2 regions of the Pseudomonas sp. N-1-13 genome follow, and region 2 is predicted to be linked to the other one. Evidence: riboswitches for the same ligand, from Rfam matches in the RefSeq annotation. Region 2 holds a riboswitch; the other holds the start of a gene.
What was found. Region 2 has a riboswitch for cobalamin ahead of cobO (cob(I)yrinic acid a,c-diamide adenosyltransferase). Riboswitches for the same ligand answer to the same signal wherever they lie in the genome.
Positions count from the first base shown of each region.

Region 1: it holds a riboswitch for cobalamin, as region 2 does, so the genes downstream of both, AC3I65_RS16235 (CbtB domain-containing protein) here and cobO (cob(I)yrinic acid a,c-diamide adenosyltransferase) in region 2, are expected to answer to the same signal.

Region 1 covers NZ_JBYNRI010000001.1:3,621,933-3,636,487, reverse strand. The annotation lists gene AC3I65_RS16260 (fatty acid cis/trans isomerase) at 1-2,146, shown strand, start outside; gene nfuA (Fe-S biogenesis protein NfuA) at 2,241-2,825, shown strand; gene cobM (precorrin-4 C(11)-methyltransferase) at 3,017-3,763, opposite strand; gene AC3I65_RS16245 (cobalamin biosynthesis protein) at 3,839-4,243, opposite strand; gene AC3I65_RS16240 (CbtA family protein) at 4,240-4,935, opposite strand; gene AC3I65_RS16235 (CbtB domain-containing protein) at 4,947-5,135, opposite strand; cobalamin riboswitch at 5,238-5,460, opposite strand; cobalamin riboswitch at 5,661-5,874, shown strand; gene cobW (cobalamin biosynthesis protein CobW) at 5,974-7,038, shown strand; gene cobN (cobaltochelatase subunit CobN) at 7,042-10,803, shown strand; gene AC3I65_RS16220 (magnesium chelatase ATPase subunit I) at 10,998-11,999, shown strand; gene AC3I65_RS16215 (vWA domain-containing protein) at 12,053-12,676, shown strand; gene AC3I65_RS16210 (phospholipase D-like domain-containing protein) at 12,842-14,488, shown strand.
Region 2 covers NZ_JBYNRI010000001.1:4,331,958-4,346,512, forward strand. The annotation lists gene cobC (alpha-ribazole phosphatase family protein) at 1-250, opposite strand, end outside; gene cobT (nicotinate-nucleotide--dimethylbenzimidazole phosphoribosyltransferase) at 247-1,302, opposite strand; gene cobU (bifunctional adenosylcobinamide kinase/adenosylcobinamide-phosphate guanylyltransferase) at 1,299-1,820, opposite strand; gene AC3I65_RS19485 (cobyric acid synthase) at 1,954-3,405, opposite strand; gene cobD (threonine-phosphate decarboxylase CobD) at 3,402-4,394, opposite strand; gene cbiB (adenosylcobinamide-phosphate synthase CbiB) at 4,387-5,295, opposite strand; gene bluB (5,6-dimethylbenzimidazole synthase) at 5,292-5,942, opposite strand; gene AC3I65_RS19505 (cobyrinic acid a,c-diamide synthase CobB) at 5,939-7,333, opposite strand; gene cobO (cob(I)yrinic acid a,c-diamide adenosyltransferase) at 7,330-7,941, opposite strand; cobalamin riboswitch at 8,020-8,256, opposite strand; gene AC3I65_RS19515 (hypothetical protein) at 8,416-9,000, shown strand; gene AC3I65_RS19520 (PQQ-dependent sugar dehydrogenase) at 9,068-10,378, shown strand; gene AC3I65_RS19525 (C40 family peptidase) at 10,479-11,012, opposite strand; gene AC3I65_RS19530 (C40 family peptidase) at 11,178-11,804, opposite strand; gene hda (DnaA regulatory inactivator Hda) at 12,016-12,720, opposite strand; gene AC3I65_RS19540 (AI-2E family transporter) at 12,902-13,975, opposite strand; gene AC3I65_RS19545 (DUF2066 domain-containing protein) at 14,007-14,555, opposite strand, start outside.

The DNA.
Region 1 (14,555 bases), 710 kb from region 2:
CTCTGCGTGCCAATTGAGCCTGGGCAGTGGCGAAGGCGTGTCCCGGGGCGCGAGCAAGCTGCCAGTCTATGACGGTGAACGACGCCAGGCTGCCGAACCCACCCGTTTGTTCTATGACGCCTCCGGCCAGCGGGCCTGGCAGCGCAAAGGCTTCTATTCCGTGCTGGATGCTCAAGGCAGTCAGGCCGCGCTGATGGCGCAGATGCTCGAACTGGGCCACAACACACCGTTGCAGCCCAACGCCAAGCTGCCCCAGGACATCGTGCTTGGGCTTGAGCGTGACAACAGCTGCCCGATGCCGGGGCAATTCGACGAGTACGCCGCCGCGCATCCCAAGGAAGGCATGCCTCTGGCGGTCACTGGCCTGACCGACCAGCAATATCAGACCTTGCAGCGCTGGCTGGCCGCGGGTGCACCCATCGATCAGCAAGCGCTGGCGCCGAGCGCCGCCGAAGCGTTGCAGGTGGTGCAGTGGGAAAACCTGCTCAACGCCCCCGGCGCCCGGGAAAGCCTAGTGGGCCGGTGGTTGTTTGAGCACTGGTTTCTGGCGCACATTTATTTCAAGGATGGCGAGCCGGGGCATTTCTTCCAGTGGGTACGTTCGCGCACGCCTACCGGCCAGCCAATCGATCTGATCAACACCCGCCGCCCGAACGATGACCCAGGCACCCGTGTGTATTACCGGCTCTGGCCGGTACAAGGGGTGATCGTGCACAAGACCCACATCACCTACGGGTTGAGCGCGGCGAAAATGGCGCGGATCAAGAGCCTGTTCTACAGCGGCAGATGGCAGGTCACTGCGTTGCCAGGGTACGGCCCGGAGCGGCGGGCCAACCCGTTTTCCACCTTCGAGGCGATCCCGGCCCAGGCCCGCTATCAGTTCATGCTCGATAACGCCGAGTATTTCGTGCGCACATTTATCCGCGGCCCGGTTTGCCGGGGCCAGATCGCCACGGACGTGATTCGCGACAACTTCTGGGCGTTGTTCCAGGCCCCGGAACATGATCTGTACATCACCGACCCCAATTACCGCGGCCAGGCCACACCGTTGCTGGCGATGCCGGGGCAGAATGACGACGTGGGCAGCGTCCTGAGCCTGTGGCTGGACTACCGGGACAAGCGCAACGAGTACGAAGCCTTGCGTCGCGACAACTACGCCGACCTGCCTGCGCCCAGTTGGTCGACGCTGTGGGCCGGCAACGACAATGCCTTGCTGAGCATTTTCCGGCATTTCGACAGTGCTTCGGTCACCAAGGGCCTGATTGGCGAGGTGCCGCAGACGATGTGGCTGTTCGACTTTCCATTGCTGGAGCGCACTTATTATCAGTTGGCGGTGAACTTCGACGTGTTCGGCAACGTGTCCCACCAGGCCCAGACGCGACTGTATTTCGACCTGATTCGCAACGGCGCGGAGCAGAACTTCCTGCGGCTGATGCCAGCCGATTCCCGCGAGGACTACCTCAACGATTGGTATCAGTCGGGCGGAAAATTCAAGATGTGGCTCGATTACGAGGCCATCGACGACGACAAACCCACCGCTCTCAAGCTTGACGAAGATGATCCCAAGCGCGATTTCGTCCAGCAATTGCTGGTTCGTTATGGTGATTTGAACGCGCGGCCCGATCCGATCAACCGGTGTAATGGCGCCTATTGCTCGCGTCCGAACATTGATCCGGCCTTACAGAACGCCGAACAGGCCCTCAGTCGCCTGTCTTCCCGACCGGCGGCGGGCCTGAGCGTCATCAACCAGTTGCCGGAAGCGACCATGTTGCGCGTCGAAACCGTCAGCGGTCGCCGTGAGGTCTACAGTCTGCTGCGCAACCGCGCTCACAGTAACGTGGCATTTTTGCTCGGCGAGGCGCTGCGATACCAGCCGGGGCTGGACACCTTGACGGTCTTTCCGGGTGTGCTGAGCAGCTATCCGAACTTCATCTTCAACATCCCCGCCGAGCAAGTGCCGGCCTTTGTCGACGCCATGGAGGGCGCCCGGGACGGGCAGGCTTTCGAGCGAATTGTCGAGCGCTGGGGCATTCGGCGCAGTCACCCGCAGTTCTGGCAGTACTTCCATGACCTGAGCCACTACCTGCAGGAGACGGAGCCGCTGGAAAGTGGGGTGCTGGACATGAATCGCTACCAGAACCTCTGACCAGGATATCCGGGCGCTTTCCTGACAAAAATACTAGGACTTTGTCCGGCGCGATGATTGGCGTAAACTGCCGACAAGCCTGCGAGGAGTTTCCATGACCGCCATTACCATTACCGATGCCGCCCACGATTACCTGGCCGACCTGCTGTCCAAGCAGAACACCCCAGGTATCGGGATCCGCATCTTCATCACCCAGCCCGGCACCCAGTACGCTGAAACCTGCATTGCCTACTGCAAGCCGGGGGAAGAGAAACCTGAAGACACCGCGCTGGGGCTCAAGAGCTTCACCGCGTACATCGACTCGTTCAGCGAAGCGTTCCTGGACGACGCGGTGGTCGACTATGCCACCGACCGCATGGGCGGCCAGTTGACCATCAAGGCGCCGAACGCCAAGGTGCCGATGGTCAATGCCGACAGCCCGGTCAACGAGCGCATCAATTATTACCTGCAAACCGAAATCAACCCGGGGCTGGCCAGCCACGGCGGCCAGGTATCGCTGATCGACGTGGTGGAAGACGGCATCGCCGTGCTCCAGTTCGGCGGCGGTTGCCAGGGCTGCGGCCAGGCCGACGTGACCTTGAAGGAAGGCATCGAGCGCACCTTGCTCGAGCGTATCCCGGAACTCAAGGGCGTGCGCGACGTGACCGACCACACGCAGAAAGAAAACGCCTACTACTGATAGGTGTTCGCTGCGGATACAAAAAAACGGCGCCCGTGAGCGCCGTTTTTTTTGGGCGGATCCGACATCCGCGCAAGCTGATCCACCGCTTTCGCGAGCAAGCCCGCTCCCACATTGGGGCGGCGGTGATGTTCGATTTTTTAATCGCCGCAAATCCCTGTGGGAGCAAGCTCGCTCTTAAAGTTGTGTTTTCAGGGTCTGTAGAGATGCGCGTGCCCGGCGCGGTAGAGCGACGACTCACTGAACACATCATTACCCAGTACGCGTCCCACCAGAATCAGCGCCGTGCGTCGAAAGCCCTTGGCCTGGACCTTTTCGGCAATGTCAGCCAGCGTACCCACCACCCAATCCTGATCCGGCCATGTCGCCCGGTGAATCACTGCGATCGGACAATCCGCGCCGTAGTGGGGCAGCAGTTCGCTGACGATTTTTTCCAGATGATTGACGCCCAAGTGAATCGCCATGCTCGCCCCGTGCTGCGCCAGGCTGCCCAGTTCTTCGCCGGCGGGCATCGCGGTTTTGTCTGCGTAGCGGGTGAGGATCAGGCTTTGGGACACGTCCGGCAAAGTCAGTTCGGCGCCCAGCAGGGCGGCGCAGGCGGAGGTCGCGGTCACGCCGGGGATGATCTCGAACGGGATGTCCAGTTCCCGCAGGCACCGAATCTGCTCGCCAATGGCGCCATACAGGCTCGGGTCGCCGGAGTGCACCCTGGCCACGTCCTGGCCCTTGAAGTGAGCGGCCTTGATCAACTCGATAATCTGCTCCAGGTGCAGCTCGGCGCTGTTGACCACCTGTTCGGCGCTGTGGCCTTCCAGCACGGCTGTGGGCACCAGGGAGCCGGCGTAAATGATCAGCGCGCAGCTGCGGATCAGTCGCTGACCTTTGACAGTGATCAGTTCCGGGTCGCCAGGGCCGGCGCCAATGAAATAAACGGTCATGACCGGTTCCTAAAGGTGAGTGGGCGACCCTTTGAATGAAGATCGCTCATGATCCAGGGCGCGAATTATCGGGTTTTACGACGTCACCGCCAATGCCAGCGTGGCGCTTGGGGTCTTTTGGCGAGGAATCAACAGCGTCGCAGGTGTCGCGCCCAACCGGTCGGCCAGGGCCAGGGCAGCGCTTTCGGCGATGCCATAGCAACCGGTGCGTTCAAAAGCGATCTCGGAGCGGTGACTGAGCCGCTGCTGGTAGCTGGACAATTGCTCGGCATTGAAACAGGTCAGCGGCAACTCCAGTTGCTCGGCCAGCTCCAGCAGGCCCGGCTCGTCACGCTTGAGGTCGATACTGGCCAAGGCGCGAACCTCAGAGAGCTCGATGCCGTGTGCCCGCAAAGTCTGATCAAGCAGTTCTCGCAGCGTGCTGGCCGGGCAGCCGCGTTGACAGCCCAGGCCGACCACCAGGATCGGCCCGGTGCTCATGCGTCGTGCTGAGCCTGGTCGCCACGCCGGAACAACCATGCGCTGACCAGGCCCAAGGCCAGCCAGAACGCGACGTTGGTCAATTGCGAGGCGAGCTTGAACTGGCTTTCAAGTGCTTCGGGCGCCAGCATCGAGTGGACCTCAGGCTGCGGCGCACCGATGACATGGGGCAGCAGCAAGGTCGCCACGCCCAACAGTTTGAGCAACCAATGCCTGCCGAAGACAATCAGGGCGATACCTACCGCAGTGGAGGCCGCCGTGCCGATCCACCACATCTGCCGTTGGGCCAGATCGGCCGCCGCCGTACCAGGCAGCTCCGGTGGCAGGCCGAGGGTGGGGGCCAGGACAAACGTGGCATAACCGGCCAAACCCCAAAGCAATCCCTGGGACGTGCGAGTCGGCGCCCGCAGGGTGTACAAGCCCGCCAACATCAGGGCGAAACCCACCGCGACTACCAGATTGCCGCCGGTGGTGGAGAGCAGTCGTTGCCAACCGTCTTCCGGCTCCCACGCTTGGGCATCATGGGAGTGAACGGCCCCAGCGGCGTGCTCATGGTGCTCGGTAGCCGGTGCGCTTTCGTAGGTTTCGGCCTGCAGAATCAGCGGCGATACCCAGAAACTCTGGAGGAGGGTTAGCAGCAGGGCGGCCAGCAACCCGCTGAAACCGGCGGTTTGCGCGATACGCTTGATCATGTCGTCAGGTCTCAATGGCACGGGAATGCGGCGCTGTGGCGGGTGTCGTGGGCCGCGTTGTGCACCGCTTCGATGTGGGAGAAACCGGCGAAATAGACCAGGCCTGCACCGAGGATCGAGGCGAAAATCGCCGCGCTCAGGCGCTGGCTCAGGGTCGTGGAGCTGCTGGCGGTACGGGCGGTGCTGCTGATGGTCGACATGGCGCTTCCCTATGGTCTCTTGTCATCGGGTGAAGCGAGCGCAATGAAACCCCGGGCGCAGGCCCGCCAAGGTTCGAACAGCGCCCGCCCACCGCGGGTTTGTTGATGCATGAGTCATGGGCCGGTCTCCGGGCTCGCGAGGGGCAGGGCTTGTGCCTGGCCGACAAGCGTCACCTTCCCATACCGTGAGGCACAGTGGATCTGACGCTTCTCTCGCTTACCGTTGCGGGGGCAGCACCGGACTGACGTGGCCTTGAAGTAAAGCACACGATTCACCGGTTTCCCGTTTCACCCTGTGAAGGGCACCCGTAACTAGGCGCACAGGAGAGCATGGGCGGGGGCGGGGCGTCAATTGGCTGATACCCGTTGCGCCCATCGCGAGCAGGCTCGCTCCCACAGTTGAGCTTTGTTGAACATGAATTTTGTGATCGGCGAGATTTACTGTGGGAGCGAGCCTGCTCGCGATAGGGCCCGCAAGACACCACAGAACTCACCTGCGGACATTGACCCGCCCCCACACCCTGCGTAGCCTTGCGCCTTCGAGGTTCTTCGGCATTGGCCGAAGCTAAGAAGGGAACGCGGTCCAAGCCGCGGCTGCCCCCGCAACTGTGAACGGTGATGTTTCTGCAAGGCCACTGTGCATGCTCTTGACCAAGGGTGCACGGGAAGGCGCAGTAACTGCCAGTCGAATGACTGGCCCGCCGTCAGCCAGGAGACCTGCCTCGACACAGATTCTCACTACAACCGGGCGGGGTGATCCGGTGGCGAAATCTTCCGCGTGCGCCCATGCGTGCGGGTTGTCGTCCCGTTTGCCCGCCACCTTGCCAAAGGGCATCCGATGAAAACACTGGCCAAACTCCCTGTCACCATCGTCACCGGCTTCCTCGGCTCGGGTAAAACCACCTTGCTGCGGCACATGCTCGACAACGCCCAGGGCCGCCGCATCGCCGTGATCGTCAATGAGTTCGGCGAGCTGGGTATCGACGGCGAGATCCTCAAGCAGTGCTCGATCGGCTGCACCGAAGAAGAAGCCAACGGTCGCGTCTATGAACTGGCCAACGGTTGCCTGTGCTGCACCGTGCAGGAAGAGTTTTTCCCGGTGATGCGCGAGTTGGTGGCGCGGCGCGGTGACCTCGATCACATCCTTATCGAAACCTCGGGCCTGGCCCTGCCCAAACCGCTGGTCCAGGCTTTCCAGTGGCCGGAAATCCGCAGCGCCTGCACCGTCGATGCGGTCATCACCGTGGTCGACAGCCCGGCCGTGGCCGCCGGCACGTTCGCCGCGTTCCCGGACCAGGTCGATGCCCAGCGCAAACTTGACCCCAACCTGGACCACGAATCACCGCTGCACGAGCTGTTCGCCGATCAACTGGCGAGCGCCGACCTGGTGATCCTCAACAAAGCCGACCTGATCAGCCCTGAAGACCTGGCCAAGGTGCGCCTGGAAGTGGCCGAAGAACTGCCGCCGGCGGTCAAGGTCATCGAAGCCAGCAGCGGTCGCTTGCCTTTGGAAGTGTTGATCGGCCTGGGCGCCGGCTCCGAGGAGCACATCGACAGCCGCCACAGCCATCACGATCATCACCATGACGGCGACGATGACGACCATGATCATGACGCGTTCGACTCTATTTCCATCGAGCTGCCCCAGGCCGACGAAAGCCTGCTGCTGGACGCGCTGACCCAGTTGGTGGTCCAGCACGGCGTGCTACGGGTCAAGGGGTTCGCGGCCATTCCTGGCAAGCCGATGCGTTTGCTGATCCAGGGCGTGGGCACGCGCTTCGACAAACATTTCGACCGGCAGTGGGGCGCCGATGAAGCGCGGGTGACCCGTCTGGTGCTGATCGGCCAGGCGCTGGATGCCGGGCTGCTCGAAGCGCAATTGCGCGCCGCCCTCAGCGTCTAAGCCATGCACCTGCTCAGGACCCAGCCCGGCGGTTTCGTGTCGGACGACAACATTGCCGATCTCGGACAAACCCCCGCCGAGCTGGTGATCCTGTGCAGCGGCGACTCCAGCCTGGCGCTGCTGGCCGAAGCGGCGCGGCAGTTGCCGGACGACTATCCGCAGTTTCGCCTCGCCAACCCGATGCAGGTGCAAAACCACGCCTCGGTGGATCTGTATTTCGACGACGTGTTGCGTCACGCCAAGGTCATCCTGCTTTCCCTGCATGGCGGTATCGGTTATTGGCGCTACGGCATTGAACGTCTTATGGAACTGGCCGAGCGCGGGGTGAAGCTGATCCTGGTGCCGGGGGACGATCGACCCGACCCGGAGCTCAGCGACCTGAGCAACGTGCCCAATGAGGATCGGGACCGGCTCTGGCAGTTCCTGCGCCAAGGCGGTTTGGGCAATGCCCTGGACCTGTTCCATAACCTGGCCAGCCAATGGTTCGGTCGCGACTATCCTTGGGGCGAACCGCAAACCCTGCCGCGCACGGCGATCTACCATCCGGAACGAACCAACGCCAGCCTGAGTGATTGGCAAAGCGACTGGCGGGCCGGGCAGCCGGTGGCGGCGGTGCTGTTTTATCGCTCCCACCTGCAAGCAGCGAACACGGCGTTCATCGACGTGTTTTGCCAGCGTCTGCAAGCGGCGGGGCTCAATCCCTTGCCCATTGCCGTGGCGAGCCTCAAGGAGCCTGCTTGCCTGGCCTTGGTTGAAGACTGGCTGGATGAGGTGGCGGCGGGGGTGATCCTCAACACCACCGGTTTCGCCCAATCGAGCCCCGAAGCGCCGCACTTGCGACCGTTTCGCCGCAATATCCCGGTGATCCAGGCGATCTGCGCCCAGGACAACGAGCCTGGCTGGCGCGCCAGTGAGCAGGGTCTGGGCCCGCGGGACCTGGCGATGCACATTGCCCTGCCGGAACTGGACGGGCGGATCATCAGTCGCCCCATCAGTTTCAAGGACCTGGCCTGGCGCAGCGAGCGCAGCCAGAGCGATGTGGTCTGCTACCGGGCCGTGCCCGAGCGCATGGATTTTGTCGCTGAGCTGGCGTGGCGCTGGACTACCCTGGCGTGCCTGCCTAACTCGCAAAAGCGCGTGGCGCTGATCCTCGCCAACTACCCGACCCGGGATGGGCGCATCGGTAACGGCGTCGGCCTGGACACCCCGGCGGCGGCAGTGAATATCCTGCGGGCCTTGGAGGCCGAGGGCTATCCGCTGCCGGCTGAACTGCCTGCGAGCGGCACCGCGCTGATCCAGCAGTTGCTCGGCGGGGTAAGCAACGACCTGGACAGTCTTGACCAACGGCCCTGTCACCAGAGCCTGGCGCTGGATGCTTACCGGGCCATGTTCGACGCCTTGCCCGAGGCCAATCGCCAGGCGGTGCTGGAGCGCTGGGGCGCGCCCGAACAGGACCCGATGTTCCGCGATGGCCGGCTGATGATTGCTGGCGTGCGCCTGGGCCTGACGTTCGTCGGCATCCAGCCGGCTCGAGGCTATCAGGTCGATCCGAGCGCCGTGTACCACGACCCGGACCTGGTGCCGCCCCACGGCTACCTGGCGTTTTATTTCTGGCTGCGCAACACCTACGGGGTTCACGCGCTGATTCATGTCGGCAAGCACGGCAATCTCGAATGGCTGCCGGGCAAGGGCGTCGGGCTGTCGGAAAACTGCTGGCCGGATGCGCTGCTGGGACCGTTGCCGAACATCTATCCGTTCATCGTCAATGACCCGGGCGAGGGCGCCCAGGCCAAGCGTCGCACCCAGGCCGTGATTATCGATCACTTGATGCCGCCGCTGACCCGGGCCGAAACCTATGGGCCGCTGCGTAACCTTGAGCTGTTGGCTGACGAATACTACGAAGCGCAACTGCTCGACCCACGCCGCGCCCGGGAACTGCAGCGAGACATTCTGAATCTGGTGCGCGAGACCCACATCGACCGCGAGTTGCAACTGGACGGCGACGCTGACGTGGCAATCTGGCTGCCGCGCCTGGACACTTACCTGTGCGATCTGAAGGAGTCGCAGATCCGCGACGGCCTGCACATTTTTGGCGAGTCGCCCACACAACGGTTGCGCATCGACACCTTGCTGGCGTTGCTGCGCATTCCCCGGGGGGATGGCAAGGGCGCGCAGTCGAGTTTGCTGCGGGCGCTGGCCAAGGCCTTTGCGCTGGGTTTCGATCCGCTGGATTGTGCGCTGGCCGAACCCTGGACCGGCGCTTGTCCCGAAGCCTTGCGTCGGCTCAGCGACGAACCTTGGCGGACCGCTGGCGATACTCGTGAACGTTTGGAATTGTTCGCCGGGCAATTGATCGAGCAGGCCCTGGAGGGCGTGGTCGCGCAACTTGAGGCGCCGGGTTGGGAAACGGTGAACAGCATTATTGAAAACCTGCGCGGCGTCGTGGCTCCGCGTCTGGACGCTTGCGGCCCGGCGGAAATGCGCGGTTTGCTCGATGCCTTGAGCGGGCGTTTCGTGCCGGCCGGCCCCAGCGGTGCGCCCAGTCGCGGGCGCCTGGATGTGCTGCCCACCGGGCGCAACTTCTTCTCGGTGGACGTGCGCAACCTGCCGACTACCACCGCGTGGCGCATCGGTTTTCAGTCGGCGTCCCTGATCCTTGAGCGGCACTTGCAGGACCACGGCGATCACCTGCGTCAATTGGGGCTTTCGGTGTGGGGCACCGCCACCATGCGCACCGGCGGTGACGACATTGCCCAGGCCATGGCGTTGATGGGCGTGCGTCCGGTGTGGGCCACGGGCAGCCAGCGAGTCGACGATTTCGAGATCCTGCCGTTGAGTCTGCTGGACCGGCCTCGGGTCGATGTCACGCTGCGGGTCTCCGGGTTCTTCCGGGACGCCTTTGCCAATCTGATCCGCCTGTTCGATGCAGCGGTGCAGGCCGTCGCCGCCCTCGACGAACCGGACGACATGAACCCCTTGGCGGCGAAGGTGCGCAGCGAGCGCCAGGCCCTGTTGGAATCGGGCCTTGACCCTGAGGTCGCGGCCCGTCAGGCCGGGTGGCGGATCTTCGGCGCCAAGCCCGGCGCCTACGGCGCGGGTGTGCAGGGCGCCATCGACGGCCGCCTGTGGCAGAGCCGCGAAGACCTGGCGCAGGTCTACCTGAATTGGGGTGGCTACGCCTACGGCGCCGGCGATGAAGGCACTGCCGCCCGGGAGCAGTTCTCCCGGCGCCTTAGCCAGGTGCAGGCGGTGTTGCAGAACCAGGACAACCGCGAACACGACCTGCTCGACTCCAACGATTACTACCAATTCCAGGGCGGCATGCTGGCGGCGGTGGAGACCCTTGGCGGCGCAACGGCGGCCAGTTACCACGGCGACCACAGCCAGCCGGACTTGCCCAAGATCCGCACGTTGAAAGAAGAGCTCAACCGCGTCATTCGTTCCCGGGCGGCCAATCCGAAGTGGATCGACGGGATCAAGCGCCACGGCTATAAAGGTGCGTTTGAACTGGCGGCGACGGTGGACAACCTGTTCGCCTTCGACGCCACCACGCAGTTGATCGACGATCACCAGTACGCCTTGCTGGCCGAGGCTTATCTGCTCGACCCCGATACCCGCGATTTCGTTCGCCAGCACAACCCCGATGCCTTGCGCGACATGACCGAGCGCATGCTCGAAGCGCAGCAGCGCGGAATGTGGCAGGAGCCCGGGGAGTATCGAGAGGCGCTGGAGAACTTGTTGTTGGACATAGAAGAAGACAGCTGACTTGCCCATTCGACGGGCTATACACAACCCCTGTGATGGGTTGACCTGTGGTGAGGGGATTTATCCCCGCTGGGCTGCGAAGCGACCCTCTTGTCCACATTGGGAGGCCTGCTTTGCAGTCCAACGGGGATAAATCCCCTCGCCACAAGTACTCTTTTCACACTGACGTTACCGACCACCTTTGAGAGTTCAACATGACCGACACCCCTCATTTCCCGCTCTGCGCCGTGGTCGGGGCCGATGACCTGAAACTGGCCCTGTGCCTGGCTGCGATCGATCCGAAAATCGGCGGTGTGCTCATCGAAGGCCCACGGGGCATGGCGAAGTCCACGCTGGCCCGGGGGCTGGCGGACCTGTTGGCCAGCGGCCAGTTTGTCACCTTGCCTTTGGGCGCCACTGAAGAGCGGCTGGTGGGCACCCTGGATCTGGACGCGGCCCTGGGGGAGGGGCGCGCGCAGTTCTCTCCCGGCGTTTTGGCCAAGGCCGACGCCGGGGTGTTGTACGTCGATGAAGTGAACCTGCTGCCCGACCACCTGGTGGACCTGTTGCTGGACGTGGCTGCCAGCGGCACCAACCTGATCGAGCGTGACGGCATCTCACACCGGCATCCGGCACGTTTTGTATTGATCGGTACCATGAACCCGGAAGAGGGTGAATTGCGTCCGCAGTTGCTCGACCGTTTCGGCCTGAACGTGGCCCTGGACGGCCACACCGCACCGATTGAGCGCGGGCAGATTATTCGTCGGCGGCTGGATTTCGACAGCGATCCGGCGGCGTTCTGCGCAGAGTGGGAACCGACCCAGCAGCAGTTACGCGAACGCTGCCAACAGGCTCGCGACCGGTTGATGCAGATTCCTCTGGATGACCAGGCGCTGGCGCAGATCACCGAGCGTTGTTTTGCCGCTGGGGTCGATGGCTTGCGCGCGGACCTGGTCTGGCTGCGGGCCGCCCGCGCCCATGCTGCGTGGCGCGGGGCGGATGCCATTGCCGTTGAGGACATTGATGCGGTCGCAGAGTTTGCATTGCGTCATCGCAGGCGCGAGCCTTCGGCCCCTGCGCCGTCCCAGGCGCCGCCAGCCACCGCCGATCAAACCGCCAGGCCTGACGAAGGCCAGGGCCAGTGGGGTGACCTGCCGGCCCGGGCATTGCCCACCGGCACTCGGCGTGACGTGCCGAGCTGGCCAAAAAAGCCCTAGGCATTCGCCCCCGTTCGCCCGCGGGGGTGAATGCCAGACCCCGTGCGGGACGGTTGGACCAGGGGCGCCAGGGCCGCAGCAAAGCGGCGGCCAGCGGGGCGGTGAACTGGCCAGGCACCTTGCTCGCTGGCCGTCCACGCCTGCGTGAAGACCTGCGTTTTCAGCAACGCCATCGTTCGCCCCATGAACTGTGGCTGGTCATCGTCGACGCCTCGGCCTCGACTCGTCGTCATCAAGCCTTGAGCGATGGCAAAGGCCTGCTGGCGCAACTGTTCGATGACGCCTACCGCCAACGCGCCCGGCTGGCCTTGCTGACGGCCAGCGGCAGCGCACCAGCCTGGCAGGTGCAAGGGCTCAAGGCCTCGGCCGGGCTACGGGACTGGCTCGACGGCCTGGGCGCCGGCGGCGGCACGCCGTTGCTGGCGGCGCTGAACGAGGCCGGACGCTGGTTGACGGCCCGGCGCAAGCGCTACCCGACCGAGCAACAGCGGGTGTTGCTGATGACCGATGGGCGAGTCAAACAGCAGCTGACACTGCCGCCCCTTGATTGCCCAAGCCTGTTGATCGACATCGAACGCGGACCGATTCGCCTGGGCCGGGGCCGGCAATTGGCGGGGCAGTTGGGGGCGCAGTATCGGCATATTGATGAAGGACTACCGGGCTCGGATGTTCGCTGACTGACATGGCCTTATCGCGAGCAGGCTCGCTCCCACATTTAACACTCGATCGATGAATCCCCTCTGGGAGCGAGCCTGCTCGCGATAGCATCGCCCCGGTGTCAGATCCGCACGCTCAATAAGCATCGCTGTTCTATGCTCAGCCAGACCTCACAGGAGTGAACCATGCGCGTACTCGTCACCAACGCCCAGGACGATTTTCGGGTCAAGGCCTACGCTGGCACCAACGGTGTATTGCTCGCCATGGACCTGGCCGAACCCCGGCGCAAGGGCTTGCTCGGCTTTGCCATCGAGAAGCAGCACGGCGTCAAGCCCTGGCTGTTCCTGTTCAACAGCCTGACCTTCCCCGACAAGGTGCACACGTTCCCGCAATTTCGCGCTACGCCGAGCGATAAAGCACCGTTGCAGAAATTTCGCTGGGCCGACTACGCCATCAACCCAGGCGTGGCAATTCACTACCGTGTGCACCTGGCCTATGGCAGCCCTGACGCGCCGCAACTGGGGGAATCACTTGAGGTGTCAGTGACCAGTGACGATGGTCAGCCAAGCAACCAGATGGTCATTTTCAATCGTGCCGTGGCCGCGAGCCAGGCCTTCCAGCGCAAATTTCCCGAGCTGGATGCGCTGATCGACGCCAACAAAAATCTGTCCATCGATGCTTGGCCCGACGCGCCGCGCCGCTGGCTGGAAAACGGTTTGCTGGGGCGCTTGACCGGTTTTATCGACCGGGCCCTGAACGCCAGTTGGGCCCTGGACGTCGCCATCTATGAATATGAACTGCCGGTGATCGTCGAGGCTGTGAACGCCGCTTTCGCACGGGGGGCGCGGGTACGGGTGCTGTACCACGCTGAGCCGGGAGACGACGGCACATTGCGCAACGAAGCCAGTCTGGCAGCGCTGCCGGCGGCCAACAAGCGCGGGCGCGTCACGCACAATATTTTCCACGACAAGTTCATCGTGCTGAGCAAGGTCGACGACACCGGTTCATTTCACCCCGAGGCCGTGCTGTGCGGCAGCACCAATTTCACTGCCAACGGCGTCTACCGCCAGGCCAACGTTATTCATGTGCTGGACGACGCGCGGGTCAGCAACAGCTATCGCCAGGTGTTCGAGCAGATCTGGGCCGCACCCGAGGACGTCGGGGCCACGCGGCAGTGGATCAACCGGAACAACCCCATGGTCCCCGAGGAGCCATTGTTCACCGGGTTCTCGCCGCGTACGGGAGAGGGCGACCTGGATCGCTTCGTCGATATCATCAATGGCGCTCGCAAGGACCTGCTGTTCGTCACGGCCTTCGCCTTGCCCGACCGGATCCTCGATGCCTTGCTCGGTCAACCCAACGACGACGTGCTGCGTTACGGCCTGCAGAACACCACCAGCCGCATCACTGGCTTTCATGCCGACCGCACCGCCGAATTCGCCGCCACCGCGCTGCTCAATACCGGCCTGGAGGGCTGGCTCAGGGAAAACATGAAAGGCCAGAAAGGCAATCTGCTGGTGCACACCAAAGCCGTCGTCACCGACTTCACCAGCGACACGCCGACCATCATCAGCGGCAGCCACAACCTGAGTGCCGCGGCCAGCAGCGGCAACGACGAGAACTACCTGATCATTCAGGGCGACACCGACCTGGCCGACCGCTACGGGCTTGAGCTGCTGCGCTTCTACGAGCATTACCGCTTTCGCTATTTCGCGAAAAAACTGGCGCTCAAGCAGGTCAAGCCGCTGGCGGTGGATGACAGCTGGACGGACGATTATTACCGCGACGGGGATTTGCGGATGTTGTCCAGAGTGAGGTTTTGCGGACGCTAGGTGCAGTAAGTTACCCAGTGATGGCATGGGGCTGTTTATCGGCCAGGAAGCTGTCATGAACCTCTGT
Region 2 (14,555 bases):
CGCCGAAATGCAGCTCCTGCAGACCCTTGTCCAGGTGCACCGGCACATCGAGCTGGACGCCGAGTTGCTCAGTGAAACGGGCGCAACGCTGCAACGGCGAACTCACCAGCCGATCCCAGGGCCCGCGCGCCGCGACCGCCTCGCGCATCTGCTCCCAGCCCCTGTCCGTCAAGGCATCGTCGAGGCTGCCACGCAGCCCGCCGCCCAGTTCGGTCTCGCCGTGGCGCAGCAGGTCCAGGTGCAAAGTCATGCCGGGCGATCCGCCACAGCCGCTTCGGCAAACGTCGCCATCTGCCCGTGAAGATCACACGCCAGGCGCAACAGCGGCACCGCCAACGCCGCACCACTGCCCTCACCCAAGCGCAGGCCCAGGTCAATGAGCGGCTCAGCGCCGAGGGTTTCCAGAACGTGCCGATGCCCCGGCTCGGCACCGCGATGGCCGAACAACAGCCATTGCCTGCATTGAGGATTGAGACGCACCGCCACCAGTGCTGCGACGCTGCAGATGAAACCATCCACCAGCACCGCAACGCCCTGCTGGGCGCAGGCCAGATACGCGCCAGCCAACGCTGCGATTTCAAACCCGCCCAGGTTGAACAGTGTTTGCAGTGGATCGTTACGCTGTGCACCGTGCAACGCCAGGGCGCGCTCGATGACTTGAGCCTTGCGGCTGACACCCGCGGCGTCCAGCCCGGTGCCCGGCCCGACCAGGTGAGTCACCGGGCAGTCAAGCAAGGCACAGGCCAGGGCACTGGCCGCCGTGGTGTTGCCGATGCCCATTTCGCCGCCGATGAACAGCTGCGTTCCGGCGGCGACAGCACGCAACACACTGTCACGTCCGGCCAGCAATGCCTGCTCGCCTTGGGTCACGGTCATCGCCGGCCCCTGCACGAAATTCGCGGTACCTGGCCCCACGTTCAGATGCCGCACACCGGGTAGCGCCAGCGAAGGCGTCACAGTGCCCAGGTCAACCACTTCCAACGAGGCGCCCAGTTGCCGCGCCAATACACTGATCGCCGCGCCACCGCTGACGAAATTGAGGAGCATCTGCCCGGTGACTTCCTGGGGATAGGCCGATACGCCTTCGGCCACCACACCATGATCACCTGCGAAAATTGCGATCCAGAGTTGATCCAGGCTCGGCTTGACCTGCCCTTGCAAACCCGCCAGTTGCACCGCCACTGCCTCGAGTCGCCCCAGGGAACCGGCCGGTTTGGTCAGTTGTTGCTGACGAACCGCGGCCTGCTCCAGGGCCTGGGTGTCGAGGGGCTTGCACGGGTCCAGCCACCAGCGATGATTCATAACGCAGTACCTTTGAGAGTCAGGGGCAAGCCGGCAACGGTCAGCACGACGCGCTGGCAACGTTCGGCCAAAGCTTGATGCAGCCAACCGGCTTCATCGACATAACGGCGAGTCAACTCGCCCAGCGGCACGACACCCATTCCGGTCTCGTTGCTGACAAAAATGATTTCGCCCGGCAGCGCGCCAACGCATTCCAGTAGAGCGTCACGCTCGGCGTTCAACTGCTCGAGGTTGTCGAGCATCAGCAGATTGGTCAGCCACAGGGTCAGGCAATCCACCAACAGGCATTGCCCTGAACCGGCGTTATCGCGCAGCACCCGCGCCAGGGCCAACGGCTCCTCCACCAGCGCCCATTCGGCCGGACGGCGAGCGCGGTGTTGGGCGACCCGTTCGTTCATCTCGCCGTCCAGGGGTTGGCTGGTGGCGATGTAGGTAACGGGCAATCGGCTGTCTGTGGCGAGCTTTTCGGCCAGGCGACTCTTACCGGAGCGGGCGCCGCCGAGGATCAGTTGCAGCATGTTTTTTACCTTTCAAATTGGCGGTGTTGCTGCCGGCTTCATCGCGAACAGGCTCGCCCCCACAGTGGTTATGCGATGCATACAAGTCCCTTGTGGGAGCGAGCCTGCTCGCGATGAGGCCAGTGCAGCCACCCTAGATCCCACACAGCTCACGCAACAGCCCGGTATCCAAATGCCGCTCCACCAGATCCGCCAACCGCTCGATGTCCCGCTCGCGCAACCCGTGGTAGTCCACCGCCTGCACATTCTGCAACCCGGCCCAACGCAGCAAGGCGCTGCTGGCCGCCGCTGACTCGAACAGCCCATGCAGATAGGTGCCGAAAATCTGTCCATCCAGACTCTGGGCGCCATCACAACGCCCGTCATCCAACTGCACCGCCGGGTTTTCCAATGCCGGGCCTGAGGTTACACCGGCATGGATTTCATACCCGCTGACCTCGGCCTCTTCCAGGGCCAGTCGACCGCGCACATTGCGCAACTGCTTCTCGTGTTCCAGGGTCGTTTCGAAAGCCAGCAAGCCCAGCCCGGTGCTGGAGCCCGCGGCCCCTTCCAGCCCCAGCGGATCGTGGACCTGCTGGCCGAGCATCTGCAGACCACCGCAGATGCCTAGCAACTTGCCTCCATAACGCAGGTGACGATGGATGGCCGTCTCCCAACCGTTGGCGCGCAGGTAGGCCAGGTCACTGCGCACGCTCTTTGAACCCGGCAGGATGATCAAGTCAGCTGCGGGAATGGGCTGGCCTGGGCCGATGAATTGCAGATCGACCTGCGGATGCAGGCGCAGCGGATCGAAATCGGTGTGGTTGCTGATGCGCGGCAATACCGGCACCACTACCTTGAGCACCTGCTCGGCCTTGTCGGACTGCCGTTGATCGAGACCGTCCTCGGCTTCCAGATGCAGGTCCATCACGTACGGCAACACGCCAATCACCGGTTTGCCGGTGCGCGCCTCAAGCCAGTCCAGGCCCGGTTGCAGCAGGGCGATGTCGCCGCGAAAACGGTTGATGATGAAGCCCTTGACCCGCGCCTGTTCGCTGGGCGAAAGCAGCTCCAGGGTACCCACAAGGTGGGCGAAGACGCCGCCGCGATTGATATCGGCAATCAGCAGCACCGGACAGTCCACCGCCTCGGCAAAGCCCATGTTGGCAATGTCACCGGCGCGCAGATTGATCTCCGCCGGGGAACCCGCGCCCTCCACCATCACCACCGGATACGCCGCGCTCAAACGTTCGTGGGAGGCCAGCACCGCTTGCATCGCGATGGCTTTGTAATCGTGATAGGCCACGGCATTCATGGTGGTGACGGCGCGGCCATGGATAATGACCTGGGCGCCGGTGTCGCTGTTGGGCTTGAGCAGCACCGGGTTCATGTCGGTATGCGGTTGGAGACCGGCCGCCTGGGCCTGCACGGCCTGGGCACGGCCGATTTCACCGCCATCGGCCGTTACCGCGCTGTTGAGTGCCATGTTCTGTGGTTTGAACGGCACCACGCTCACCCCCTGACGCCTGACCCAGCGGCACAACGCCGTAACGAGAGTGCTTTTGCCGGCATCGGACGTGGTGCCCTGCACCATTACAGTGGTCATTGGATGTCCTTGGCGTAGGCCTCGAAAGCTTGCTCGAGGCGCAGGAATTCACCGTCATCGGCCGGCAACCCGAAGCGCAGGCTGCTGGTATGGGTAAACAACCGCAGAAGAATGCCGCGCTGGGCCATGAAATCGTAAAGTGCCTGGGCGTGCTCAGTGACCAGCCATTGGAACAACCCGCAGCCGCCCTGAGGCTTGAAGCCGTGGCGTTCGAGCGTCAGCGCCAGGCGCTGACTGGTGTCTTCGCAGCGTTGGCGCTGGCGGGCCTGGGCGTCGGTGTCCAGCAGGCACGCCTGGCCCACCACCCGGGTCGGCCCGCTGACGGCCCACGGCCCGACTTGTTCGGCGAGCAACTTGAGCAAGTGGCGCTCGGCCAATACAAATCCCAGGCGAGCCCCGGCCAGGCCAAAAAACTTGCCGAACGAACGCAGCACGATCAATCCGACCTGATGGGCATGGGCGGCCAGGCTCAGTTGTGGCGTGACATCCATGAACGCCTCATCCACCACCAGCCAGCCACCGCGCTGGGCCAATCGGGCATGCCAGTCCAGCAAGCGCTCGGGGCTCAACAGCAAGCCCGTGGGGTTGTTGGGGTTGACCACCACCAGCACGTCAAGGCTGTCGAGGAAGAAGTCCACCTCCGGCTCCAGCACTTCACGCACGATGTAACCACTGCGGCGCCAGGCTTCGGCGTGTTCGGCGTAACAGGGTGAGAGGACGCCGACCTTGCCGGCCCGACGCAGGCGCGGCAAGAGTTGGATGGCCATCTGCGAACCCGCCACCGGCAGCACATGCATGGCGCCGTAATAATCGCAGGCGGCCTGTTCCAACCCGTCATCGGTCTCAGGCAGGCGTGCCCAGGCCCGCGGTGCAATCGCCGGCACGTCGAACGGCCAGGGCGCCAGGCCGCTGGACAGATCCAGCCAGTGCGCCTCGGCAATCGCGTATTGCCGGGCCGCGTTGCGCAGGCGCCCACCGTGCTCAAGCATAAAACTCAGCTCCCAGGCAGAGAATCAGCAACCACAACCATACGCCACGCTGGACCAGTTGCCAGCCGCGATCAATGGCGTCGGCGTTCGCCGGCGCGCCTTCGCCCAAGGGTGGACGTTGATGCAATTGGCCGTGATACACCGCCGCGCCACCCAGTTCGACCCCCAGCGCACCCGCGCCGGCGGCCATCACGGGCCCGGCATTGGGACTGTCCCAGGTCGGGCCCTGGGTGCGCCAGCACTTGAGCGCCAGGCGGGTTTTTCCAAGCACGGCGTAAGTCAGCGCCACCAGGCGCGCCGGAATGTAGTTGAGCCCATCATCGATCTTGGCCGCCGCCCAGCCGAAACGCTCAAAGCGCTCGTTGCGATAGCCCCACATGGCGTCGAGGGTATTGCTCAGGCGGTACAACACCACACCGGGCGCGCCCGCGACGGCGAACCAGAACAGCGCGGCGAATACCGCGTCGCTGCCGTTCTCCAGCACCGACTCAGTGGCGGCACGGGCAACGGCAGTCTCATCCAGTTCGGCGGTTTCACGACTGACCAAGTAGCCGACCCGCCGGCGCGCTTCGTCCAGATCTCCACCGCGCAGAGCCCGGGCTACCGGCTCGACATGCTCCCCGAGACTGCGCAGGCCAAGGGCAAGGTACAGTGCCAGGATTTCCACCAGCCAGCCCACCAACGGCGCCCAGGACAGCGCCGTCGCGAGCAGGGTCAACGGCACCACGGCGATGATCCACGCCGTCACGCCATGGCTGCGCCAGCCACGCCCGCCGGAGTTGAAACGCTGTTCGATACGATCGGCAAAGCGACCGAACGCCACCAGCGGATGCCAGCGTCGGGGTTCGCCCAACAGCGCATCCAGCGCCACCGCGGCAGCACTGAGCAACGCCACACTCATGGGCTTACTCCCCAATGGTTTTCGTAGAGCAATTCATCCAGCGCACGCGGCTGCGCCCAGCCTTCCAAGGCAAGCATCGGTGCCGGGTAAAACCCCTCGACCGGCCCCAGGCACAATATTGCCAGCGGTTTGGCGCCGGCGGGCAGGCCCAACAGCTCGGCCAGGGCCTGGGGCTCGAACAGCGAAACCCAGCCCATCCCCAGCCCTTCGGCGCGAGAGGCCAGCCACAGATTCTGGATCGCGCAAGACAGCGAGGCCAGGTCCATTTCCGGCAGGGTTCGTCGACCGAAGACATAGCGCTCGCGATCATCCATCAACGCCGCCACCAGCACTTCGGCGCAGTCGTTGAGACCTTCGACCTTGAGCTTCATGAATTCATCGCTGCGCTCACCCAGGGCCTCGGCGGTGCGGATGCGTTCCTGTTCCACCAGTTGACGGATTTGCCCACGCAAGGCGCGGTCGCTGATGCGAATGAACCGCCACGGCTGCATCAGACCCACACTGGGGGCTTGATGCGCGGCTTCCAGAAGGCGACGCAGCAACGCTGGCTCAACGGTGCCGCCGGTGAAGTGGCGCATGTCGCGGCGTTCGGCGATGGCCCGGTAGACGGCATCGCGTTCGGCCTGAGAGAAAGCGGTGTCTGTCATGGCCGCTTCGCGAGCAGGCTCGCTCCCACAGGGGTCAGGTGATCGGAGGTGGGAGCGAGCCTGTTTGCGATAGCGGCCTCAGGATCAGGTGCAAACAGCGCGGCAATCGCCCTTGGATTCGACGGAAAATAGAAGTGCACATAGGAAGCCGTCATCCGACCCTGCCGGAAAACCGCCTCCGCGCCACGCCCGCCATTGGGACTATGACCTCGGGCAATCGGCTCCAGCCCGGTGCTGGTGAGGGAATGATGATAGGTATGCCCGCGCAAAGTGCCCTCCGGCAACTCCACCGATTGCAGCGCCAGGGCCGCCAGACGCTTTTGCATCTGCGCGTCACCGGCCAGCAACCCAAGCAGCTCGGCGCGGGTGCCGTCCACATCCGTCAACGAGTCCAACAGATAAAGCATGCCGCCGCATTCAGCCAGCAAGGGTTTGCCTGCTTGATGGTGCGCGCGGATCGCCGCCAGCATCGGCGCGTTTTGCGCCAGCGCAACATGGTGCAATTCCGGATAGCCACCGGGCAGATACAGGCTGTCCGCCGCCGGCAGTTCGCTGTCATGAATAGGTGAAAAGAAGCTCAGTTGCGCGCCCATGGCTCGCAACAAATCAAGGCTGGCGCCATAGGTGAAGGCGAACGCTTCATCCCGGGCCACGGCGATGCGCACACCTTCCAGCCACGGCTGCGCGGCAATCACCGCTGGCGCGACGAACTCCACAGCCGGCGGCAACGCCACTTCACAACTGCCAGCCAAGGCATCGGCGGCGGCGTCGAGGCGCAGGTCCAGATCATTCAATTCACTGGCCTGGACCAACCCAAGGTGGCGACTTGGCAGCTCGATACCGGTTTCCCGTGACAGGGCGCCGTACCAGCGCAGGCCTTCGGTCAGGCTGCCCTCGAGCAACTGCGCATGACGCAAGGTGCCGACCCGATTGGCCAGTACCCCGGCGAAAGGCAAGTCCGGCTGATACCGCGCCAGGCCCAGGGCCAGGGCACCGAAGGTCTGGGCCATGGCCGTGCCATCGATCACCGCCAGCACCGGCACGCCGAAGTGCCGGGCCAGATCGGCACTCGATGGCGTGCCATCGAACAGCCCCATCACCCCTTCGATCAGAATCAAGTCGGCTTCGGCAGCAGCTTCCCACAACAATCGACGACTCTCCTGCTCGCCGACCATCCACATGTCCAGTTGGTAGACCGGCGCGCCGCTGGCCCGCTCCAGGATCATCGGGTCGAGGAAATCAGGCCCGCACTTGAAGACCCGCACCCTGCGCCCCTGCTTACGGTGCAAGCGGGCCAGGGCGGCGGTGACCGTGGTTTTGCCCTGCCCGGAAGCAGGAGCGGCGATCAGCACCGCCGGGCAGTGACGACTCGCCAAGGGAACATCGCTCACAGTTCGACGCCCTTCTGCGCCTTGATACCCGCTTGGAACGCGTGCTTGATCATGCCCATTTCGGTGACGGTGTCGGCCAGTTCAATCAATTCCGGCTTGGCGCCGCGACCGGTCACCACCACATGCTGCATCGGCGGACGGGCCTGCAAGTCGCTCAACACCTGGTCCAGGTCAAGGTAACCGTGCTTGAGGGCAATGTTGAGTTCATCGAGCACCACCAGGCCTATGGACGGGTCGCTCAACAATTGACGCGAAACTGCCCAGGCCGCTTCAGCCGCGGCGATGTCGCGCTGGCGATCCTGGGTTTCCCAAGTGAAGCCTTCGCCCATGACATGAAAGCGCACCTGCTCCGGGAAGCGACGGAAAAACAGCTCTTCACCGGTGCTGTTACGCCCCTTGATGAACTGCACCACGCCGCATTGCATGCCATGGCCCATGGACCGGGCCAGCATGCCGAACGCAGAACTGCTCTTACCCTTGCCGTTGCCGGTCAGCACCAGCAGCAGGCCACATTCGTTGGGCGAGTTGGCGATGCGCTCGTCGATCACGGCTTTCTTGCGCAGCATGCGCGCCAGGTGGCGTTCGTCGCGATCGGGGGTGTGGGTCATGGGAGCTCTCCGTTGGGATTGGATAACGGCGGGCGGGCACAAAAAAGACGGCAACAAGCCTGGCATCGCCCACCGTGATGCCGTTGGATGAATCAGGCCGGTCTCCGGGCTCATGAGCGGCGTGATGCCGGGCTGCGCGCCTTCCCATGTCTACGGACACAGTGGCTGGTGGCCTGTGTAGTGCCAGGCGCAGCGTTGACTCATTTACCGTTGCGGGGGCAGCGCCGGGTTCGTATGCACTCACCGGCTTCCCTGTTTCACTCTGTCGACCCAACGATCGCCCGGTCACAGAGCACCTGAAACAAGCCGCGAAGGTTAGAGGGTTGGGGGTGGAGCGTCAATTAAAGCCGGCACAGGTTCAACAGCGGACATTGGCCCTGATCAATAAAATGACGCCAATCTTGTGCCATGCTGCGGCAAGTGATATCAAATAGGCATCACGACCCGATATCACAATAACAAGAGGGCAAAAGCATGCAAGGCATGATCATCAGCAATCCAAAACTGGAATTCCTGCGCCCGGTGCTGGAACGCTGGTTTGACTGTATCGACCGTTACAACGCCGTGCGCGGCGATAACGACACACCTTACTGGTTCGATGAAAAAGCCAATCTTGGCTTGCTCTCGGCCGCAGCCTGGATGGCCGAGATGGTCACGCTGCAGAACACCCCCACTCGCAAACAGAATGAAGAAGGCGAACGCAACGTCAGCGCCGATCTGTTCATCGCCGGCACCGAGGAGCGCGCTTTCATCCAGGCCACTCAACGCTGGCCGAAGGTCAAGAACCTCAATCTTACCCAGCCGCTGCTCGACATCACCAGCGACGCCAAACGTATCAGCTATTCCAGTGACCTGCGATTGGGCTGCCTGTTCGTCGCACCGCAAAAGGCCCAGCAGAGCGCCACGCCGGAAGAACTGCAGGACATGATCGATGAACTGCAGAAGGAAAATACCTGCGCCGTGGCCTGGTACTTCCCTTATGCCTATCGCAAGTTGCGCAATGAGGCCGGGCAGTATCATCCGGGCATCGCCGTGCTGTTCAAGCAGGCCCACGGCTGACCGGTTGAACCATCGCGGGTCTAAGCTTCTCTATGAATAACCACCATGCACTCATAGGGAAGCCCGCATGCTCAAGCCACCACACCTTCTGATCGTCGCATTGGCCGCAGGGCTTGTTGCTTGCGGCGAGTCCTCCACACTGCAGGTTTCCGACGGCACTGGCCCCTCGCCAAAACTGCCGGAACCGAACAAGACCCTGATCCCCACCGTCAACATTGCCGAGGCTATCGGCTGGCCGGATGGCGTCAAACCTACCCCGGCCCAGGGCCTGCAAGTGGGCGCATTCGCCGAAGGGCTGGATCATCCACGCTGGCTCTACGTGCTACCCAACGGTGACGTGCTGGTGGCAGAAACCAACGCACCGCCCAAACCGGACGACTCCAAAGGCATTCGTGGCTGGGTCATGGAGAAAGTCATGGGCCGCGCCGGCGCGGGAGTGCCCAGCCCCAATCGCATTACCCTGTTGCGTGATGCCAATCATGACGGCATCGCCGAAACCCGTACGGTCTTTCTGGAAAACCTCAATTCACCGTTCGGCATGACACTGGTGGGCAATGATCTGTACGTGGCCGACACCGACCGACTGATTCGCTTCCCTTATAAAGAGGGCGATACGCAAATCAAGGCGCAGCCGACCAAGGTCGTCGACCTGCCGGGTGGCACGCTCAATCACCACTGGACCAAAAACGTGATCGCCAGCCAGGACGGCAGCAAGCTGTACGTCACTACCGGTTCGAACAGCAATGTCGGGGAAAACGGCATGGAGGCCGAGGAAGGCCGCGCGGCCATCTGGGAAGTGGACCGTGCCAGCGGCAATCACCGCATCTTCGCCTCGGGCCTGCGCAACCCCAACGGCCTGGCCTGGGAGCCGCGCAGTGGCGCGCTATGGACCGCGGTGAATGAGCGCGATGAGATCGGCAGCGACCTGGTCCCGGACTACATCACCTCAGTCAAGGACGGCGCCTTCTATGGCTGGCCCTACAGCTATTACGGGCAGCACGTCGATAAGCGGGTCGAGCCACAAAAACCGGAACTGGTGGCCAAGGCCATCGCCCCGGATTACGCCGTCGGCCCACACACCGCGTCACTGGGGCTGACGTTCGCCGAAGGCAGCACCTTGCCAGCGCCGTTTACCGAAGGGGCTTTCATCGGGCAGCACGGCTCATGGAACCGTAAACCCCACAGCGGCTATAAAGTGATTTTCGTACCCTTCAACGCCGGCAAGCCGGTGGGGCAACCGGTGGATGTGCTGACCGGTTTCCTGAATGCAGATGAAAAAGCCCAAGGTCGACCAGTGGGTGTGGTGATCGACAAACAGGGCGGGCTGTTGGTGGCAGATGATGTGGGGAACAAGATTTGGCGGGTTTGGGCTAAATAACCGCTGAAGAAGCTGACCTGAACACTGGAACCTGTGGCGAGGGATTGTTCTCTCGCCACAAGAGCTCTGCTGAGCCGGCGCAAAAAGCGAACTTGAATCGTCAGGGATTACGCGCCAGATGCGCCGGTTGCAGCACACGCTTGGCACTCAGATAGGCTTTCTGCCAATAAGCCTTGGACAGGCTATCGAGCTTGACCGTACCCCCGGTCGCTGGCGCGTGGACGAAACGCCCCTCCCCGACATAGATCCCGGCATGGCTGACCTGAGAGCCACCGTTGGTGGCGAAGAAAATCAAATCACCGGTCTGCAACGCCTCCTTACCGACACTCGGGGCGCGCATACCAATCATCTCGCGGGTGGAACGCGGCAGGGAGATACCGGCCGCATCGCGATACACATAGCCGATCAGGCCACTGCAATCAAAGCCTGAATCCGGCGTATTGCCGCCCCACCGATAGGGTGTCCCCACCAACCCCAGCGCCCGGAATAGCACGTCTTCGGCAACCGGGGAAAAGCTTTGCGCGGGAGCGAATACCACCGGAGCCCGCGCTGGCGCAGGTGGCGGAGTACGGCTGGCGCAAGCGCTGAGCAGCGCGGCAAGGAGCATGAGAGCGAGGCGGGCCGACGTCGACATATGCAGAACAATCCTGATCTGGATGCGGCTTTTCTGCCGTGGGCATGAAAACAAAGCCGCCTGCGGAGTACGCAGGCGGATTGCCATCAATCAATGATCATGGATTCTAGCGGCTATGAGGCAAACTTCAAGTAAGACTTTAAGTTTGCCTTACAAACTGTGAGCTTACTTGCGAGCAGTGACCACGGTCGGTGCCATCGCGAGTGCGCGCTTGGCTTCGATGAAGGTCTTGCTCCAGTAGCTGTCGCCCAGGCTGTCGATTCGCACGCCACCGCTGCGACGGCTGCTGGAATGGATGAACTGGTTGTCACCCAGGTAGATACCGGCGTGACTGACGCGACCACGACGACCGTTGGTCGCGAAGAACAGCAGGTCGCCCGGCTCAAGCTCGTTACGAGCAACCAGCGGGGCCTTCACGTTGATCATTTCGCGAGTGGAGCGCGGCAGGCTCATGCCAGCCTCTTCGCGAAACAGATACCCGATGAAACCGCTGCAATCGAAGCCGGCCTCGGAGGAACCGCCAAAACGATAGCGGGTACCGATCAAGGACATGCCCCGCTCCAGGATGCTGTCAGCCAGCACCGGAAGCTGATAAGGCTTGCTGCCGGCGAAGTCTGCCAGCTCTTTGTCGGTGGCCATTTCTTCCTCAAGTGCAACAGAGGAAGACTGGGCAGTAACGGAATTTTGAACCTGTGGTTGTTGCGCTTGCTGGGACACTGGAGAGTGGGCAGCACAACCGAACAACAGGGTAACGAGTGCGAGAGGCACCAGGGGTGCGAAGCGACTTAGCATGGGCACGACCGTGGCTGAAGTTGTAAAGATGGCGAGACTATGCCCACTATCAAGCTCATTTGCAAATTCAATCGATGCAAATGTGACTTCTCGGTTTTAGGTTTACATCTAAGCGCCCCAACCGTTTTCAACCCTCTGCAGCCTGCAGCCCAGAAGGGACGCGGGCTGTGCCGTGGTAGAAACAGGCTATAAGCCACTATTGCTGCGACTTCTACCAGCCAAGGGTTTCTTTCAAAAAAGGGATGGTCAGCTTGCGCTGGGCCTGAAGCGACGCCTGGTCGAGACGTTCGAGCAGTTCGAACAACGCGCTCATGCTGCGGGTGCCGCGGGTAAGGATGAAGTGCCCGACCTCATCGGTCAGGTGCAGGCCACGCCGGGAAGCGCGCAGCTGCAATGCACGGAGCTTGTCTTCATCGGAGAGCGGGCGCATCTGGAAAATCAGCGCCAGGGTGAGACGGGACTTGAGATCGGCCAGCTTCACCGGCAGCTCCCGCGGCGACGTCGATGCAGCAATCAGCAAACGCCGGCCGCTGTCGCGTAACCGGTTGAACAGGTGAAACAGCGCTTCTTCCCAATCAGCCTTGCCGGCCACCGCCTGAAGATCATCCAGGCAGACCAGTTCGTACTGTTCAAGATTGTCGAGGATCTCCACGCCGCGATCCAGCAACTCGGCCAATGGCAGATACACCGCCGGCTCACCCAATTGCTCGAACCGCAGGCAAGCGGCCTGCAACAGATGCGTGCGCCCCACCCCGTCCTTGCCCCACAGATAAATCAGGCTCTCGGTCCAGCCGGCGTCGGCTTCGCAAAGCCGCTCGACATAGCCGAGTGCAGCGGCATTGGCGCCTGGGTAGTAGTTGATAAAGGTGGCGTCATCACGCAGACGCACACCTAGGGGCAGCTGAATCGGTTTCATGCTGACTGAACAGTTCCAAAAGAACCGTTAGTGGCCTCTGTGTAAAGTGCGCAAAGTTTATACCCGTGACGCGGACCGCACAATGCGCCGGACCACGAGCAAAATCAAAGGTTTGCAGCGACAGAACGATGGAGCGACGGTTTCCCTGACGCTGGGACAACCGCCGCGCCCGCCATTGGCGCTATAGCTCGGGGTCTTCGACGCCACTGTAGATGTCTGAATCCTTGTACAGATCGTGCATATGACGCACCAGCACCATGATCACCGCCGCCACCGGCAGCGCCAGCAGGACCCCGGTAAAACCGAACAACTCACCCCCTGCCAGGATCGCAAAGATCACCGCCACTGGATGCAGGCCGATGCGATCACCCACCAGCAACGGTGTCAGCACCATGCCTTCCAGCGCTTGCCCGACCATGAACACCGCCACGATGCCGACCATCGGGTACAGATCACCGCCAAACTGGAACAAGCCGGCAATCAACGCCGCGCCGATACCGATGACGAAGCCCATGTAGGGCACGATGGCCGCAAGCCCGGCGATCAAGCCGATCAATAGCCCCAGCTCCAGGCCCACCAGCATCAATCCCGCCGCATAGATGAAGCCCAGCGCCACCATCACCAACAATTGCCCTCGCACAAACGCCCCCAACACTTCATGGCATTCGCCGGTCAGGGTCATGATGCGTTCTTCACGATGGCGTGGCAGCAGGCTGCGAATCTTGGCCATCATCAAGTCCCAGTCGCGAAGCAGATAAAAAGCCACCACCGGAATCAACACCAGGTTCGCCAGCCAACCGATCAACGCCAGCCCCGAGGCTGTGGCCTGGCTCAACACCACACCGACGATGTCAGAGGTCTGGCCCATATGCTCGCTGATGGCCGCCTTGACCTTGTCGAACTTCCAGAAGCCTTCAGCCAACCCCAGCCTCGACTGCACCCACGGCACGGCAGTGTGCTGTAACCAGTCGAGCATCTGCGGCGCCAGCTCGTACAGGCGCATCAGTTGCTTGGCCAGCATCGGTATCAGCACCAGCATCAGAGCAATGACAATCAAGATGATCAGCCCAAACACCGACACCACGCCCCAGGTCCTGGACAAGCCGAGTTTTTCCAGGCGATCTACCAGTGGGTCGAACAGATAGGCCAGGAGCAACGCAACCAGGAACGGCGTGAGGATCGGATGCAGCAAATAGATGAACACAAACAGCAGGGCGACCCCACCCAACCAGAACCAACGCCGCGTATCGCCCATGAACCACTCCTAGCTATATAAGAAAGAAAAACTACCAGCGAAACCGCAGGTTGGCGGTCGGCGCTGGCGCTGGCGCGGCGGCCGGAATGGAGCCATCAGCGGCTGGCTGGGCCACAGGCACTGGCGCGACGGCTTCGCCAGCAGGAATTTCCTGCAGTTTCGCCAGGGCCAATTGCGCTTTCAACTGTTCGGCGCTGCCGTTGACCCGATAAATGATCCGGTCCCCTTCAACCCGCTGCAACTGCCCACCGAACGGCTCGAGCAAACGCCCAAGCGCCGCATAACGCTCCAGGTTCATGCCCTGCACTTCCAGCAGCTGCTCGGTGGCCACGCCCGGCTTGGTAACGAAACGCGGCGCCAGGCGTTGACTCACCGCCAGCATCACCGCATCAGCCAGGGCGGCAGGGTCGGCGCCCTGGGCATTGCCCTGCTCGCGCTGGTCACCCTGCCACAAGCGCCAGGTCGCCTGCCATTGGCCGCCCTCTTCCTTGGCATGGACCGCCAGCAAGGCGTCTGCACCATAACGCTGCGATGCCTCGCGCAGCGGGGCCGGATCACTGCCTTCCAGGTTTGGTGCGGT